One region of the Vibrio sp. BS-M-Sm-2 genome, then DNA from elsewhere that is predicted to be linked to it. Evidence: riboswitches for the same ligand, from Rfam matches in the RefSeq annotation. Region 1 holds a riboswitch; the other holds the start of a gene.

Region 1 (8,099 bases):
GCCTAGAGAACCCAGGGGACACTCCACTCGAAATGATCGAAGTACAAACCGGTAGCCATTTGAGTGAAGACGACATTATTCGATATCAAGATAGTTACGGGCGGAGCAAACAATCTAGCTCACCTCAAATCAACAAATCGAACTAGAGCAGCCACAATAGAATGAAACAGAATTTAGAGCTCAGCTGCTTTAAAAATAACGATATCCGAGGAATCATTGGTAAACAAATCAATGAGCGCCTTGCTTACCTGCTTGGTAGAGCATTTGGCGAATATGTCCTGTCCGCTACGCCTGAAACCTCATTCGATGACTTGGCGCAAGTGGTGATTGGTCGTGATAACCGCGAAACGTCTCTTTCATTACAAGAAGCCATGACCAAAGGCTTAATCGAGTCAGGGATTACCGTGATAGACCTAGGTATGACTGGCACAGAAGAAGTCTACTTTGCGACACGTTCCCTAAAAGCGATTGGCGGAATACAAATTACAGCTAGCCATAACCCAATCAATTATAACGGCATGAAATTGGTCGGTGTAGACGCTAGCCCTATTAGTAAAAACAGTGGTTTAGATGAAATCAAACGACGCATTGAAGTACTCGAACAAGAGCTAAACAGCAATTTACCGCTCGTTTATGTGCAACCAAGTAACTCTAGTAGACCGACTAGTATTCTCGCCCCTTATGTAGACCACCTACTCTCCTATATATCACCTTCTAAGCTTTCGCCAATGAAGATTGTAGTTAATGCAGGAAACGGCGTCGCAGGACATGTCATTGATGCTTTAGAGAATAAATTTAACAAACTCAGTGCCTCTATCACTTTCGTCAAGGTTCATCATACGCCCGATGGAGACTTCCCCAATGGTATTCCAAACCCTTTGATTAGAGAGAGTCAAGCAGCCACTCGAGATGCCGTTTTAGAACATTCTGCAGACCTTGGAATTGCATGGGATGGAGACTTCGACCGCTGCTTTTTCTTTGATGAAAAAGGCAATTACATTGAAGGCTACTACATCGTTGGTCTGCTAACCGAAGCCTTCTTGCTAAAAGACTCTAATGCAACTGTACTGCACGACATGCGCATGACATGGAATACAATAGAGATCGCAGAAAGACTAGGTGGAAACGCTGTTGGCGTAAAAGCTGGACATGCTTTGATCAAAGAGAAAATGCGAGAGTTAAACGCAGTGTATGGTGGAGAAATGAGCGCACACCATTATTTTCGTGATTTTGGATATTGCGACTCAGGGATGATTCCTTGGCTACTAGTTATCGAACTGATGTCGAAGACTCAACAATCTCTTCATCAATTGACGAGTACCAGTATGCAGAAATTCCCCTCTTCCGGAGAGATAAATCGCAAAGTTTCAGACCCCGAGCAGGTCATGGCTTGCGTGTTATCGCACTACCGAGATAATGCCGTTGAGATCGATCATACAGACGGTATCAGTATGGATATGGGAACATGGCGCTTCAACCTAAGACAATCGAATACAGAACCATTAATACGCCTTAACGTTGAAACCAAACAAGATAGAGCTTTGTTATCATTTAAAGTCAACGAGCTACTGTCTTTTCTCATTTAAGAGTACAAGGTGCTTCCAATTTTCAACTAAAAACCATAAAAAAGCCCTTACTAACGATTGCTAATAAGGGCTTTGAATTTTCAGTAGCTTAGTCGCTGACTGTAATTGGTCTATTTGTTACGGCGAGCTTCAACAGCGTCTGCCAACTGGCGAAGTACTGTTTCAGTATCTTCCCAACCAATACATGCGTCAGTAACAGATTGACCGTAAGTTGCTGCTTTACCATCAACAAGGTCTTGACGACCTTCAACTAGATGAGACTCGATCATCACACCAAAGATAGCTTTGTCGCCGCCAGAAATTTGTGCACTTACGTCATCAGATACATTCATTTGACGCTTAAACTGCTTAGAACTGTTTGCGTGGCTGAAATCAATCATTACTTTTTGTGGAAGACCTGAAGCTGCTAGCTCTTCTTTGATCTTACCAACGTGTTCTGCGCTGTAGTTTGGCTCTTTACCACCACGTAGGATGATATGACAATCAGGGTTACCTGCTGTTTCAACAATAGCTGAATGACCGTACTTAGTTACCGATAAGAAGTGGTGAGAAGCGCTAGCAGAGCGAATAGCATCTGTTGCGATCTTGATGTTGCCATCAGTACCATTCTTAAAACCAACTGGGCAAGATAGGCCTGAAGCCAGCTCACGGTGAACTTGAGATTCTGTCGTACGTGCGCCAATTGCACCCCAACTGATTAGGTCAGCAACGTATTGAGGCGTGATCATATCTAGGAATTCACTTGCCGTTGGCATGCCCATGTCAGTTAGGTCAAGCAGTAGCTTACGTCCTAAACGAAGGCCATCATTTAGTTTGAACGTATCGTTCATGTACGGGTCGTTGATTAGACCTTTCCAACCTACCGTTGTGCGTGGTTTTTCAAAGTAAACACGCATTACGATTTCAAGCTTATCGCCGAGTTCGTCACGCAGCACTTTTAAACGCTTGCCGTACTCAAGAGCAGCTTCTGTGTCATGAATAGAACATGGACCAACAATTACAAGCAAGCGATCGTCACTATCTTCTAAAATATTGTGAATCGCTTTACGGCTTTCAAAGGTTGTAGAAGAAGCAATTTCTGTCGCTGCAAACTTTTCTAAAACAGCAACAGGTGGTAATAACTCTTTTACTTTGTTAATTCTTACATCATCAGTCTGGAACATTGCTTACTTCTTCCTTTTTTCTATCCTTGAGCTGAATGTACGTTGTCTCACGTCACTTTCTATCAGCACTAATCTTCTTGTTCCCTGTAACTTAACTAGTAAAAACTCTAGTTTCAATCACTAATTGAAAATAAACGCAATTTTTTTTGTGTTTTATATTTAAAACACCCCGTATAACATTATTTACACGTTATCGATTGCGTAATTTATAGGAAAGCAAGAGTAGTAATTCTTCAAGCTTCACCATTCCTGTGAAATTGTGTAGAACTGAAAAACAAAAAAGCTCACGTTATCAGCGTGAACTTTTGTTTAATTACATTCTTTTCAATGGCTTGACGACACTATCAAGCCCTTCAATTTTGAGAGCAAGGCACAATTTTAATAAGTCGCCTAGTTCGCCTGACGGGAATCCCTTTTTGTCGAACCACAGCAAATATTCTTCAGGTAAGTCAATCAGTGTACGACCCGCGTACTTTCCAAATGGCATCTGCATTCGAGCCAACTTAATCAGATTCTCTTTCTCTAGCACTATTCGGCCTTTCTATGCGTCATCTATGTTCTGTAGAGTATCACCTAAACGTTCAACCCAATAGTTGATCGCATCTTTGGCATCATCTAGCGAATCAATCATGGTTGAAAAATCTTTATTCCCCGCTTCTCGGTCGATTGCAGCAAATAATGGAGTACCCTCTTGAGCATCACTGACCAACAACTCTACACTCGCACTCCCAACATTAGTGTGTTCTCCTGTTGTCACCTTAGATATGGTTGACATCGCAAGACCAAACGGCAGAACGCTGCTCGTTACAGCTAAGATCGGGTTGGGCGTTTCAACGTTACTCAGAGCGATACTCAGGCGTAATGTTTTACCCGTAGGCTCATCGACGATTGTTTTATGAGGCGATATTTTCTCTTCCAAACGCGCAACCATGTGGGTAGTGAGCACCTGAATTTCGTCCTGCTCTAACGAACCTTCTTCTGCCAAAACAAAAATTTGGTCGATCACTACAGAATCGTAATCATCTAACTTGGATTTCAAACGCTGTGCGTCACGCAGACCGATTCTGGCCCAAACTAAGTCAACACCACCGTCAGGACCTGGCTGAAAATCTTCATAACTGGTGAACTTGGTTGCGGTTTTAATTGGACCGCCTGCACAACCAAACAAAAAAATGCTGGTTGCAACAAGCAAGAGAAGTTTTAAAGGTTTCATAGCGCACTTACATTAAATAGAAAAATCCAACTAAGTATGCCATACCCTATGTGAGAAGATTGTAGAAAAAGGGGTTAAAACTCAGAGCTAGCTCTAAAATTAGTCATGCTGCACGGTATGAGCATACTCTACAATCACCTGATTTCCTTCGATATAAGCGTTTTGAATCTCGCCATCAACACTCATTCTACTTTTCAAATACACCACTTTAGGTCCAGACTCATTACCTTCTTTAAGTGAAGGGAACACATTTCTAGGTTCTAAATGAAGTAAACGGCAAAAGTGACTGATGAAAGACATGGTCAATGGCGTCTCCCCTCGCAGTACATTTGAGAAATCAAGCTGGTTCATCCCTAGCTTTTTTGAAAACTCCATCTGCGTAATTCGCATTCTCGATTTTTGTGACATCCACGTTTGATACAACGCATCTCTGTCTTGTTCTGTGAATTCCATACCGACTCCTTTATATAATTCATACCAATCAATTGTCCGTTTTTTCATACATGACATGTCAGAGTTCGGTTAGTGGAAACCAAAGGTTTGGTTTTGATATGAGCACAATTGTTCTACAGAACGAAACACAAAGACTCAAAGTATTCACAAAAACGATTAGAGCAAATACTTTCTTTATTTATATCAATAATTTATACATTAACTTAAGAAATATATAGCAAGTTAATTTGTATTAAGAATTAAAAGTTCGAGATTGGCATTCCACATTTCAATCGATTGATTCGCATTTATAAAACTGGTTGGCTACATTTCGTTTGCTCAAACGCACTTCTGGCAAACTATTTGAAAGAATAGGACGCAAAGCCACCGGTCTGTCGACAAATATTCTGTCTATGATAGCGGGGCCGCCACTTAATAGGATTTAAGTGTAAATGCATGCCGGAGTGTTCTCTTTTTTGTCGGCCAAATACAGTAAGGACAAATAATGAAACAACTCCCAAAAAAATCACTCATCGCACTATCGCTACTTAGCGTAAGCGGTGCAAGCTTCGGTCACGGTTATGTCTCTGCATACAACAATGGCGTTGCTGAGAGCCGTGTTGCCCTATGTAAGTTCCCCGCGAGTGATACGCAAGAGAAAAACACCAACTGTGGTGGTATCCAATACGAGCCACAAAGTGTGGAAGGCCCTGAAGGCTTTCCTGAAGTCGGCCCTGCTGATGGGAAAATCGCCAGTGCGCAATCTTCTTTAGCAGCAGCACTAGACGAGCAAAAAGCAGATCGCTGGGTTAAACGCCCTATCAAGTCTGGTTCTCAGTACTTTGAATGGACGTTCACAGCTAACCACAAGACTCGCGATTGGAAATATTACATTACTCAACCAGACTGGAACCCAAACCAGCCTTTGGCACGCAGCTCCTTTGACTTAACGCCATTCTGTGTTGTTGAAGGCAATATGAAACAGCCACCGATGCAAGTAAGCCACTTGTGTAATGTGCCAGAACGCGAAGGTTATCAAGTGATCCTTGCGGTATGGGATGTAGGTGACACTGCTGCGGCTTTCTACAACGTTATCGACGTGAAGTTTGATGGCGACGGTCCTATCATTCCTGATTGGGATCAAGGCGGTCAAATCAACCCAACACAAGACCTGAATGTAGGTGACGCTGTTTACACTCGCGTATTCGATCAATCCGGTGAGAACGCTTCATACAGCACTGAGCTTGTGATTGAAAGTTCTGAGCAAGGCAAAGCCAATAATTGGTCTTACGCTCTTTCTTCTAAAATCAACCAAGAGCAGACGCAAATCAAAGCAGGTCAATTGAACGACCAAGGTGATTTCGCCCCCGTTTACGGCACTAACCCTGTTTATCTAAAAGCAGGCTCTGGCTTTAACAGTGTAGAAATCGGCTACAAGATTGATACTCCAGAACCAGAGCATGAGCTAGAAGTAACAGGTCTAGAGTCAGAGTACATTATCGATGAGAGCCAACCTACCCAGCTAGATCTTACGTTAGCGGCAACAGGCGATATCCAAGCTGAGCTTACCGTGTACAACCATCACCGTGAAGCGCTTGCATCTCAGAAATCGGACCTAACAGACGGACAAGTTGAAGGTGTTCAGCTGACTCTTTCTAAGTCTGAAGCTGGCCACCACATGCTTGTGGTTGTGACGAAAGATGACCAAGGTAACTTAGTGGATCAGAACACGCTTGATTTCCACCTAATGGACGAGCAAACACCGCCACCAGCGGGCGATTACGACTTCATATTCCCAGAAAGCATTGAGTCTTACACTGCCGGTACTAAAGTATTGAGCAGCGATGGTGGCGTTTATCAGTGTAAAGAGTTCCCATACTCTGGCTACTGTGTTCAATGGGCACCAACAGCAACTCAGTACGAACCAGGTGTCGGTTCACACTGGCAAAGTGCTTGGAACAAAGTGGACTAAGTACTCGCTAGATACTTACTTTGTATTAAGTGCGTTTTAGTCATCAACCAAACAAAAACGGATGCCCAAAGCATCCGTTTTCTTGTTCAGTAAAAGTAAAAACGCCAGTTGTTAAAGTAGATAGTGGTCTGCCAACAGAGCAACAAACAAGATCATGAGATGATAGATGGAGAACTTAAAGGTCTTCATCGCCATATTAGGCTCATCACGATACTTAAGTACCCAAGCGTGGTAAACAAACCCACCGTTGAGCACCAATGAAGCGCTCAAATATATCCAGCTGCTCATGCCGACTAACACCGGCAATATACACACGATGCTCAACAACAAGGTATAGAGCAAAATAGAAGTCTTAGTGTATTCGATTCCGTGGGTCACAGGCAGCATGGGGATATTCACTTTGGCATACTCATCACGACGATGAATTGCCAACGCCCAGAAGTGCGGAGGCGTCCAAATAAAGATGATCATCACCAACAACCAAGCATTTGAGTGCAACTCATTGGTAACCGCCGTCCAACCCAATAGCGGAGGCATTGCACCTGCGATCCCAGCAATCACGATGTTTTGTGGCGTCGCTCGCTTTAAGTACATGGTATAAATCACTGCATAACCCAACAAGCTTGCAAAAGTTAGCCAAGCGGTGAGTTGATTGACCCACACGACAAGCGTGACGAATCCAAGTAAGCCGATACCCGCTGCAAAGCTGAATACACGCACACTACTCAGCTCACCTGACGGTAAAGGTCGTCGGTTTGTTCGAGTCATCTGACCGTCGATCTTTTTATCGATCAAGTGGTTAAATGCAGCTGCTGAACCCGCCATTAGTCCTATCCCAATCATTCCGCACAGTGCTTGCTGTAAAGGTAAGCCATTAGGCACAGCCAGACACATCCCGACCAATGTCGTCAGCAACATCAAAGCAACCACTTTAGGCTTGGTCAGCGTTAAGTAAACTTTCCAAGTGGCTTTGTTCTTTGCAGCCATTTCGTTACTTAAAGCTATGTCGTTGTTGGCTGTTATCTTATGACTTAAGGTTGCGTCTTGAACCACTACTTCATGTTGTGTTGACGTTCTACTTACCATGATTACCTCCTTGTAATACACTGTTCTTCACCAAGCTCTCACTCGGTTTGCGTTGCCACACCACAAAATTGGTTACAACCATGCTGATGAGCAACATCGCTGCGACTAGGTTATGCAAAACCGCAACTGAGATTGGCAGGTGAAACCATACATTGCTGACCCCAAGACTGATTTGAGTGAACAACACGATTGCGACAATCACGCTTAGCTTTTGATGGGGCGCTTGGCCAAACTTCCATAACTGATACACGACCATCAGCACCGTTAACGTCGCCACAATAGCCCCAAACCTGTGCATGACATGGATGGTGAGCCTTGCAGGATACTCCAACACACCAAACTCATAATTATCATGTCCGCGTTGAGCAAAATCGAACGCATTTTTGAAATCGAGGTAGCTCATCCAGTTACCTTCACAAATAGGCAGTTGGGTACACACCAAAGCGGCATAGTTTGACGATGTCCAGCCACCAAGTAGTATCTGCCCAATCACAATGAGTAATCCAAAGAGCGCCCAAACTTTAAGTGATGGAGAATAAAAAGCCTCGCCAAAACGGCTTTGGAATTGAGACAAACGACAGTAGAGCAGACACAACAGTGACAACAGTGTGAAGCCCCCCATCAAATGCGCCATAACCACAACGGGC
Region 2 (8,099 bases), on a different replicon from region 1:
GGTTTACCCGTTGCCGATTGCGCGGTTTATGGCATGGTTTGTCGCCTGACGAATCAAAAAGGCGTTCACTACTTACTGCCTATCATCGATCAGTTCTTGAAAAACGACCTTCAGATTGTGATTGTCGGTACAGGTGATCCGGTTTTGGCGAGTCAGTTGAAAGAGCTATCAGCACTTCACTCAGACAAGTTCTCATTCGTAGAAGCCTACAATAATGAACTAGCGCACTTGGTTGAAGCTGGCTCTGATTTCTTTTTGATGCCTTCTGAATTTGAACCTTGTGGTTTAAATCAAATCTATAGTATGGCTTATGGTACTTTGCCTATTGTTCGCTCTGTAGGCGGCTTAAAAGACAGTGTGAATGATTACGATCAGGATCCTGAGGTAGCGACAGGGTTTGCTTTTGAAGAGCCAACACCGCAAGCGCTACTGGCAGTATTGCATCGTTCATTGCTGCTTTATGCTCAAAATTCATCTGAAATTAAGCGTGTTCAGCTTTATGCAATGCAGCAAGATTTTAGTTGGGAAGATGCGGCAAAAGAATACCTTGTGATGTACCACTCTGCATTTTAACTTGCTGACTTAGCTTAAAAAGTTGGTTTATGAACAATTGCAGTTCTTAATAGAAGAAGGCACTCTGATAGCAGAGTGCCTTCTTGTTTTCTGGTCAGAGCACATCTCGTTTGCGAAGACAAAGCTTGCAAACTCATTTTAGTCATGTAGAAAAGGCAGGGTAGGTATTCACATGACTAATGTTAGGTTTGACACTATTATCACTTAAAGTTCTTAATAGCGTGATATCCTTGGTCATCGCCTCGTGATGAGGCAGAGCTCCACTCCAATAATTAAAGCGATAGGTATGTCTGAGAGTTTACTATTTCATAAAACATTTACTCACCCTACGAGTGATGAGTGGGTTGTATTTGTGCATGGCGCAGGAGGCAGTTCCTCCATTTGGTTCAAGCAGATCAAAGCGTATAAGCAGCACTTCAATTTGCTTCTCATCGACCTCAGAGGGCATGGTAAATCAGACAACATACTTAAAGAACTGATTTCGAATCGTTATACGTTCAAATCGGTGACGCTTGATATTCTTAAAGTGTTAGACCATCTCAAAATCCGCTCTGCGCACTTCGTGGGTATGTCTTTGGGCACGATTATCGTTCGCAACGTGGCTGAATTGGCTGCGAGCAGAGTGCGCTCTATGGTGCTTGGTGGTGCGGTTACTAAACTTAACACTCGCTCTCAAGTCTTAATCAAATTAGGAAACCTGAGTAAGCACATTATTCCTTATATGTGGTTATACAGCTTATTTGCTTATGTTGTGATGCCGCAAAAAAGTCAGAAAGAGTCACGTCACTTGTTTATCCGCGAAGCTAAAAAGCTGTGCCAAAAAGAGTTTAAACGTTGGTTTATCCTCACAGCTGACGTAAATCCATTGATGAAGTACTTCAAAGACAGAGAGTTGCCGATTCCAACTTTGTATTTGATGGGTGAACGCGATTATATGTTCATCAAGCCTGTTAAAGAAATGGTGGAAGCGCATGAGTCGAGTGAGTTGGTAGAAATCGCTAACTGTGGGCATGTATGTAATGTCGAAAACCCTGAAGAATTCAATCAACAATCTATCGCTTTTATTCAAAAGCAAATTCAGTGATTATCTAGGTTCTTTATCAGAACAGATGTTTGAATAGAATTAAAATAAAAACGGGAAGCTAATTTTAGCTTCCCGTTTTTATTTGGAGGTTGTCTTTTACAGAATCATTTTCTGTAATAATGGAAACTCTGCTATTCAGGTGAAGCAGCGCCGCACTGCCAGCATGAACCAAATTGAGCTTCGTTAACTTCATGACATTTACTACAACGCCACTCTTCATAGATAATAGAATCTTGCTGTTTTTGGTAGTCATTAACAATCGTGCGGGCTTTACTGGCCAATTCTGGCTCATATAACCATACGTAAGGGTCAGTTTCTTCTGTGAATGGGATTTCACCTTTCAAACCAAACAAACCCTCCCCACGGACTTCACACGCAATATTCTCACTTTCTAGTAATCCACAGATGATGTGGGCTTCTGTCGGATTCGATGCACTGAAGATCTTCATTGAAATAGAACCTTATCTGGCTATATGCGTTATTTAGCTATATACGTTATTCAGCCACTGGTGTTGAGCGAAACTTCCCCATCAACCACTTAGCAATAATTGGGAATATACCCAGTAATGCAAATGACAATAGTACTGAAGGCGACACGATGCCCGAAAGTGAATCAATTTCTGCGAGTTGAGTACCTGCATTCAAGAAAACAGCAGTACCCGGCAACATCCCGATTTGACTCGTAATGTAGTAACGACTCACCGACATAGGAGTTAGACCCATCAACAGGTTGATAAGGAAGAATGGGAATACAGGAATTAGACGCAGAGAAAACAAGTAAAATGCGCCGTCTTTTTCAACGCCCTTGTTAATTGTCGCTAACTTGTCACCAAACTTGGTTTGAATCCAGTCACGTAACAGATAGCGGCTACTTAGAAAAGCGAGGGTAGCACCAATTGCACTTGCGAAAGATACCAGCAGTAAACTATTCCAGAAGCCAAATAGAGCAGCTCCAAGCAGGGTAACAACAGCGGCGCCAGGAATTGAGAAAGCAGTGATCATTACATACGCAACAAAATAGATAGCGGCGGCGGCAATAAAGTTGCTGTCAATGTAGTCATTTAAAACGGCTTGTTGGGCCTTGGCATTTTCAAGCGTGAGGTATTGGCCAAAATTGACGCCTAACAAGACGATGATTACTACCAATATAATACCCAATATCATTTTCTTACTCATTGATACTTCCTCTAAATTTTCAATGCATACCGATAGTATAGATAGACAGGCAAAGCTTAGATTAACTTTCAGTAGATATAAAAAAAGCCGCAAAAATGCGGCTTAGTTATGTAGATAGTTTGCACTGACAATGCTAATTGACGCGATTGATAAGCTCTTCACGACGCTGCTGCGGTATAACTGACCAATGTGTACCATTGATCGCACCTTCTAGCGCCCAAAGTAGTTCAATACTGACAGAAGACGCATGCGATTCCTTGATGGCGTTAAATGCGTTTACAGAGCCTGATTCATATAAACGTTCTACGGAATCGATCCCTGCTTTTTTCAACATGCGTTCAGTAGCGAGTCGAAGGTTAGGCAGATCTTTGAGTCGAGTAGGCTTAGCAGAAGACTGCTCGGCTTTTTCTTCTTTAGCAAAACCTAGAGACGTGGTTGCAAGCTGCAAGATTTTTTCTTGGTCTTGCCACAGGCCTTCAGGTAAAGCGAAATATTTAGTAACGACAGGGAAACCACGTTTTTTGTAGACGTACGGTTGAAACCCTTGTTGTTCGAATTGTTTTGTTGTGCATTTTTCTGCTCGTATGTGCAGCTGGTCATTTACAACCAGAGCAAACATAGTGTCATCAGCAAAAAGACCGAAGCCACCAAACATTGAGCGTGATTTTATTTTTCCTAGGGGCTCAAATAACTTCATTGAGTCCTTTAGTATCGGTTTATCCATGTTATTTATCTCGGTGTATTTGAACTACGCCACCAAATAAGCAGGTCCGAGAGATTAGCAAAATGTTGCAATTAAATTGTCAATAAGCCGTAAATTACTAAATTATTAGTACTTACTGCATTTTGCCATCGGTAACCCCGCTACCATACCAACGAGTGGTTTAGGCCGGAAGCTTTGCGTCTCACTTTTTCAAGTGGTTTGCCCTGTGCGTGACTGATTGAATAGAATAAAGTTTTTGTTGAATGAGGCTCACAGTTGATATTTCAAAATGTGATGTTGCTTCAATTAATGATCTTTCCTTTGTGCATATGAGTTCATTATAGCTGTTGATAAAAAAAGCGCACCTAAAGGTGCGCTTGATGCAATTAAACTCGAGTTGTCAATTAATTTAACGTTTTAACTGTACTTCGCTCAACAATTTCAGGGTGCATTTCGAAGACGCGTTTTTCATGATCTTTATCTTTTATGCGCTCTAACAGAATTTCGAATGCATTCTTACCAACACGACGCTTAGGTTGGTGAACCGTAGTTAACGGTGGAGAGAAGTATTCAGCCAGTTCGATGTTGTCGTAACCAATCACGGAAATATCTTCAGGAATGCGAATTCCTTTCTCTTGCAGGCGGCTCATTAGGCCTAGTGCCATTGTGTCATTAAAACAGAATACTGCGGTTGGACGATCTTCCATCTCTACGATTTGCTCTGCAGCAAGAACAGCCGTATCACACTCGAAGTTACCTTCAATGATCATATCATCATCGGCAGTAATCTTTGCTTCATTGAGTGCACGCTTGTAACCAGCGATACGCTCAACACATGCTGCTTTGTCTAAGTGGCCACTTAAACAAGCAATCTTAGAGTGACCGCGTTCAATGAGGTATTTGGTTGCTAGATAGCCACCTTCTTCAGAGTTATCGATGATCTTATCAGCTTGAGAACTCTCTGGACCCCAGTCCATTATTACTTTAGGGATGTCAGCGTGACGGTCTAACATCTCTCTAAGTTCTTCAGTTAGGTCAGAACACATCACTAAGATGCCATCTACACGTTTCTCAGCAAGCATTCGAATGTAATCACGTTGCTTCTCATAGATACCGCCCGTATTACACAGGATCAAAGTGTAACCTTGACGGTAACAGTAGCTCTCAACACCATCGATAACTTCAGAGAAGAATAGGTTAGTTGATTGAGTAACTAGCATGCCGATAGTGCGTGTTGTATTGCACTTCAAACTACGAGCAACTGCACTTGGCGCATAGTTAAGTTCATCTACTGCTTTGTTTACTTTTTCTTGAGTCGCTTCAGCAACAAAGCGAGTTTTGTTGATTACGTGAGAAACGGTTGTTGTTGATACGCCGGCTAAGCGAGCGACATCTTTGATAGTGGCCATGGTTTTATCCTATTAGAAGCTACTTTCCCAAAGTACGGAATGAAGTAGCCGTTAAGCTACCTAACTAAGAGCTTAAATTTGTAGGGCTCTTTGGGTACTAAAGTGCTAAAAAACAAAAAACCGCTATTGAGCGGCTTGTCTTAACACCGAAATGCTCTGAACTTTAATAAGCATAGCATTTCGTGAATGTTTCATATTTTATCGTTTGCGGTCACAATTTTAGACTGACTAGAAATTACTCGCAATAAAATTCACCCAGAAATCCGGGTGAATTGTCACATTCTGCTGAATTTGTTTACCAAATCATCCAATAAACTTATTCACCAGCGAGGTATTGAGTGTCTAATGTGCAGAATGCCAGTAGCAGAGCTGAGACTGAAGCGTAGAAACCGAATTCGTCAACGTCATGACATTTTACGTTGAACCTTGGCACCCAAGTAAGCAGTTGTTGTTCGATAAACTGCTGTTGAACGGCGAACGATTTTTCGAGTTCTTCTTCAAGATCCGTTTCATTAGAACGGATGATCAAGTTACCAAGAAAATCGAGTTCGATAGCGATGTGGTCTGCTGGCTCTTTTAAGTCTTGGTTCACGACTAAGTTGTGCTTGGCCATGATCTCTTCCATATCTCTTGCAGGCTTATCATTTAAAAGGCCAGTTTCGCCGATATACATGGAAGCGTAAGGAAGAGCGCCGTGTTTGTCTGTCTTTAAGAAAAGATCGCAAAAGTCTGCAGACAGTTCTAGTTGGGCATCTTCACGTGTTTGGAGACGGTTCAGTGCATCGACTAAGCGATCAATCGCAGGCTTTAGTGTTTCATTTTCGCCTAAACCAGTTAGGAAAGAACGAATCTCAACAGAGTGGTAGTGATCGAGTTCTTCTTGGGTGAGCTCTTTGGCGAATAAGCTTGATAGCCACCAGTATATTTCGGCTCTTTGCTCGTTGAATGCTTTCGTTTCTTTCATTTGATTAATCCTAATATCGTCTTTCGTAATACCTAGGGTACGAAGGCTGAATAACAAGGTTATTTGCGAAACGCAAAGTTACTCGTTAGTAGTAATGCCTATATTGAATTGCGATGGAAGATAAATAGCAAGGTTTAAGATTGTCTTGTATCAAAAAAAATCCATGTTTCTGGCTTTTATCTCGTGTACTACTAGAATTGTTACGAGTTATGAATAGAATAGTCACTGAAACTATTAAATAAGAAAAGTGGTGTAGATGAGCTATCACGTATTAGTCGTAGAAGATGATGTGGTAACCCGCAGTAAACTGGTTGGATACTTCCAGAACGAAGGTTACACAGTTAGCGAAGCCGAAAGCGGCGCTCAAATGAGAGGCGTGTTAGAAGAAAACAACGTTGACCTCATTATGCTGGACATCAACTTACCAGGCGAAGATGGATTGATGCTAACTCGCGAATTACGCAGTCAATCAGACATTGGAATTATTTTAGTTACTGGACGCACGGATAGCATCGACAAAATTGTAGGCCTTGAAATGGGCGCTGACGATTATGTTACTAAACCCTTCGAACTTCGCGAGTTATTGGTTCGAGTTAAAAACCTACTTTGGCGTATTTCTGCCGCTCGTAAAACGGCAGCAGGTGCGGCTGAAGAACCAGAAGATGAATCAGTGGTTCGTTTTGGTGAGTGGACATTTGATATCCCTCGTCGTGCGTTAAGCAAAAACGGTGAACCGGTTAAACTGACGAAAGCTGAATACGAATTATTGGTTGCACTGTCTTCTTACCCAAATCAGGTGTTAAGCCGTGAGCGTATTCTCAATATGATTAGCCACCGTGTGGATGCGCCTAATGACCGTACCATCGACGTACTAATCCGTCGTATGCGTGCAAAAATGGAGTTCGATCCTAAGAACCCACAAATTTTTGTGACGGTTCACGGTGAAGGTTACATGTTTGCTGGTGACTAATTCCCGTTGAGTGTATTAGGATATTTGAATGTTAAAAAGCCGAGGCATCTTTGATGTCTCGGCTTTTTTTTACTGAATATTTTATGCAATCTGCTTATTGAGACTGTGCTGCAGAAACGTCACTGCCACCTTCAACAAGGTTGGATGCTTCGGGAACAACAATAGGCTCTTCGACCGGGTCATTACTTGTATCAAGCCAATCACGCAGGCTTTGCCAAACCAACCCCATGGTTTCGTGCCAGTAACGCTCAGTCTGCTCAAGGTAGAGAGCTTTTGGCATATACTTATTCCAAGGCTCAACAATCCCTTCTTGTGCAAGGTAGTTAGTTGGTGCTGGTAGAGGTTTCATGCCGGCAGCATTGAATTCATTCAGTGCGCGAGTCATATGGCTAGCTGAAGTCACTAGCACCATTCTTTTATTCTTAACAAACGCAGCAGCTTGGCGGGCTTCTTCCCAGGTGTCTTTTGCTGTTTCAAGCAGAATGATATCAGGTTTTGCTACGCCTAGTGCTAATGCAACTTTAGCCATCATTCTTGCGTTACTTACTTCAGTGCCTGCGCCATAGCCAGACAAAATAAGTTTTGCACCAGGGTAAAGGCGTAGAATACGAATCCCTTCACTTAAGCGCATCAGGCCGGTGCGACTAAGTTCTGATGTCGGTGGAATTTGGTCATCTACGACGTGACCACTTCCGAGAACCATCACGTAATCGACGGTTTCATCGACAGGTAAAAAAGCGGTGTGTTGCCTTTCCATTGGCATTAAAAGTTGACTAGAAACTGGCTGGAAAGCGATTAGGAAAATACCACATAGGGCTGAAAGGGTGATTAGGCAACCAGTCTTCCTTTTGGTAGTAAACATCACTAGGGCTAAACCCAGAAAAGCGAGAATTAACATTGCTGGCAGTGGCATCAATAGCGAAGACACTACTTTTTTCAGCTCAAACATATCCGAATAGTCCGAAAAAACATCACTTAGTAGTAAAAAGAGACATCGCCTCTTTATTCCTGAAATTCCTGTGACAGAATAGCAGGCACGATAGGACATAATAACTCAAGTAGCCGTGACTGAAGACCGTAATTTCGACGATATTGCCCACAAATTTGCAAAAAATATTTACGGTTCTGACAAAGGAGAGATCCGTCAGATCATCGTATGGGAAGATTTAGAACAAGCTTTGAGCAAATTTGAACAATCAGCTTCGCCACTGCATGTGCTT

What was found. A riboswitch is a leader RNA that binds a small molecule or an ion and turns the genes downstream of it on or off. The one in region 1 is predicted to bind cyclic di-GMP.
Region 2: it holds a riboswitch for cyclic di-GMP, as region 1 does, so the genes downstream of both, AB8613_RS14280 (TfoX/Sxy family DNA transformation protein) here and gbpA (N-acetylglucosamine-binding protein GbpA) in region 1, are expected to answer to the same signal.

Annotation. Positions count from the first base shown of each region.
Region 1 covers NZ_CP167895.1:13,032-21,130, forward strand. Annotated here, with positions in the region: gene AB8613_RS16165 (mannose-1-phosphate guanylyltransferase/mannose-6-phosphate isomerase) at 1-146, shown strand, start outside; gene AB8613_RS16170 (phosphomannomutase CpsG) at 162-1,586, shown strand; gene aroG (3-deoxy-7-phosphoheptulonate synthase AroG) at 1,697-2,749, opposite strand; gene AB8613_RS16180 (DUF3820 family protein) at 3,063-3,278, opposite strand; gene AB8613_RS16185 (DUF3313 domain-containing protein) at 3,291-3,962, opposite strand; gene AB8613_RS16190 (hypothetical protein) at 4,062-4,415, opposite strand; cyclic di-GMP riboswitch class I at 4,738-4,827, shown strand; gene gbpA (N-acetylglucosamine-binding protein GbpA) at 4,900-6,366, shown strand; gene cyoE (heme o synthase) at 6,478-7,452, opposite strand; gene AB8613_RS16205 (heme A synthase) at 7,442-8,099, opposite strand, start outside.
Region 2 covers NZ_CP167894.1:3,105,015-3,113,113, forward strand. Annotated here, with positions in the region: gene glgA (glycogen synthase GlgA) at 1-573, shown strand, start outside; gene AB8613_RS14265 (alpha/beta fold hydrolase) at 860-1,657, shown strand; gene AB8613_RS14270 (DUF2007 domain-containing protein) at 1,789-2,106, opposite strand; gene AB8613_RS14275 (TVP38/TMEM64 family protein) at 2,153-2,833, opposite strand; gene AB8613_RS14280 (TfoX/Sxy family DNA transformation protein) at 2,967-3,557, opposite strand; cyclic di-GMP riboswitch class I at 3,685-3,770, opposite strand; gene purR (HTH-type transcriptional repressor PurR) at 3,941-4,945, opposite strand; gene torD (molecular chaperone TorD) at 5,262-5,909, opposite strand; gene torR (two-component system response regulator TorR) at 6,166-6,879, shown strand; gene elyC (envelope biogenesis factor ElyC) at 6,974-7,828, opposite strand; gene cmoM (tRNA uridine 5-oxyacetic acid(34) methyltransferase CmoM) at 7,944-8,099, shown strand, end outside.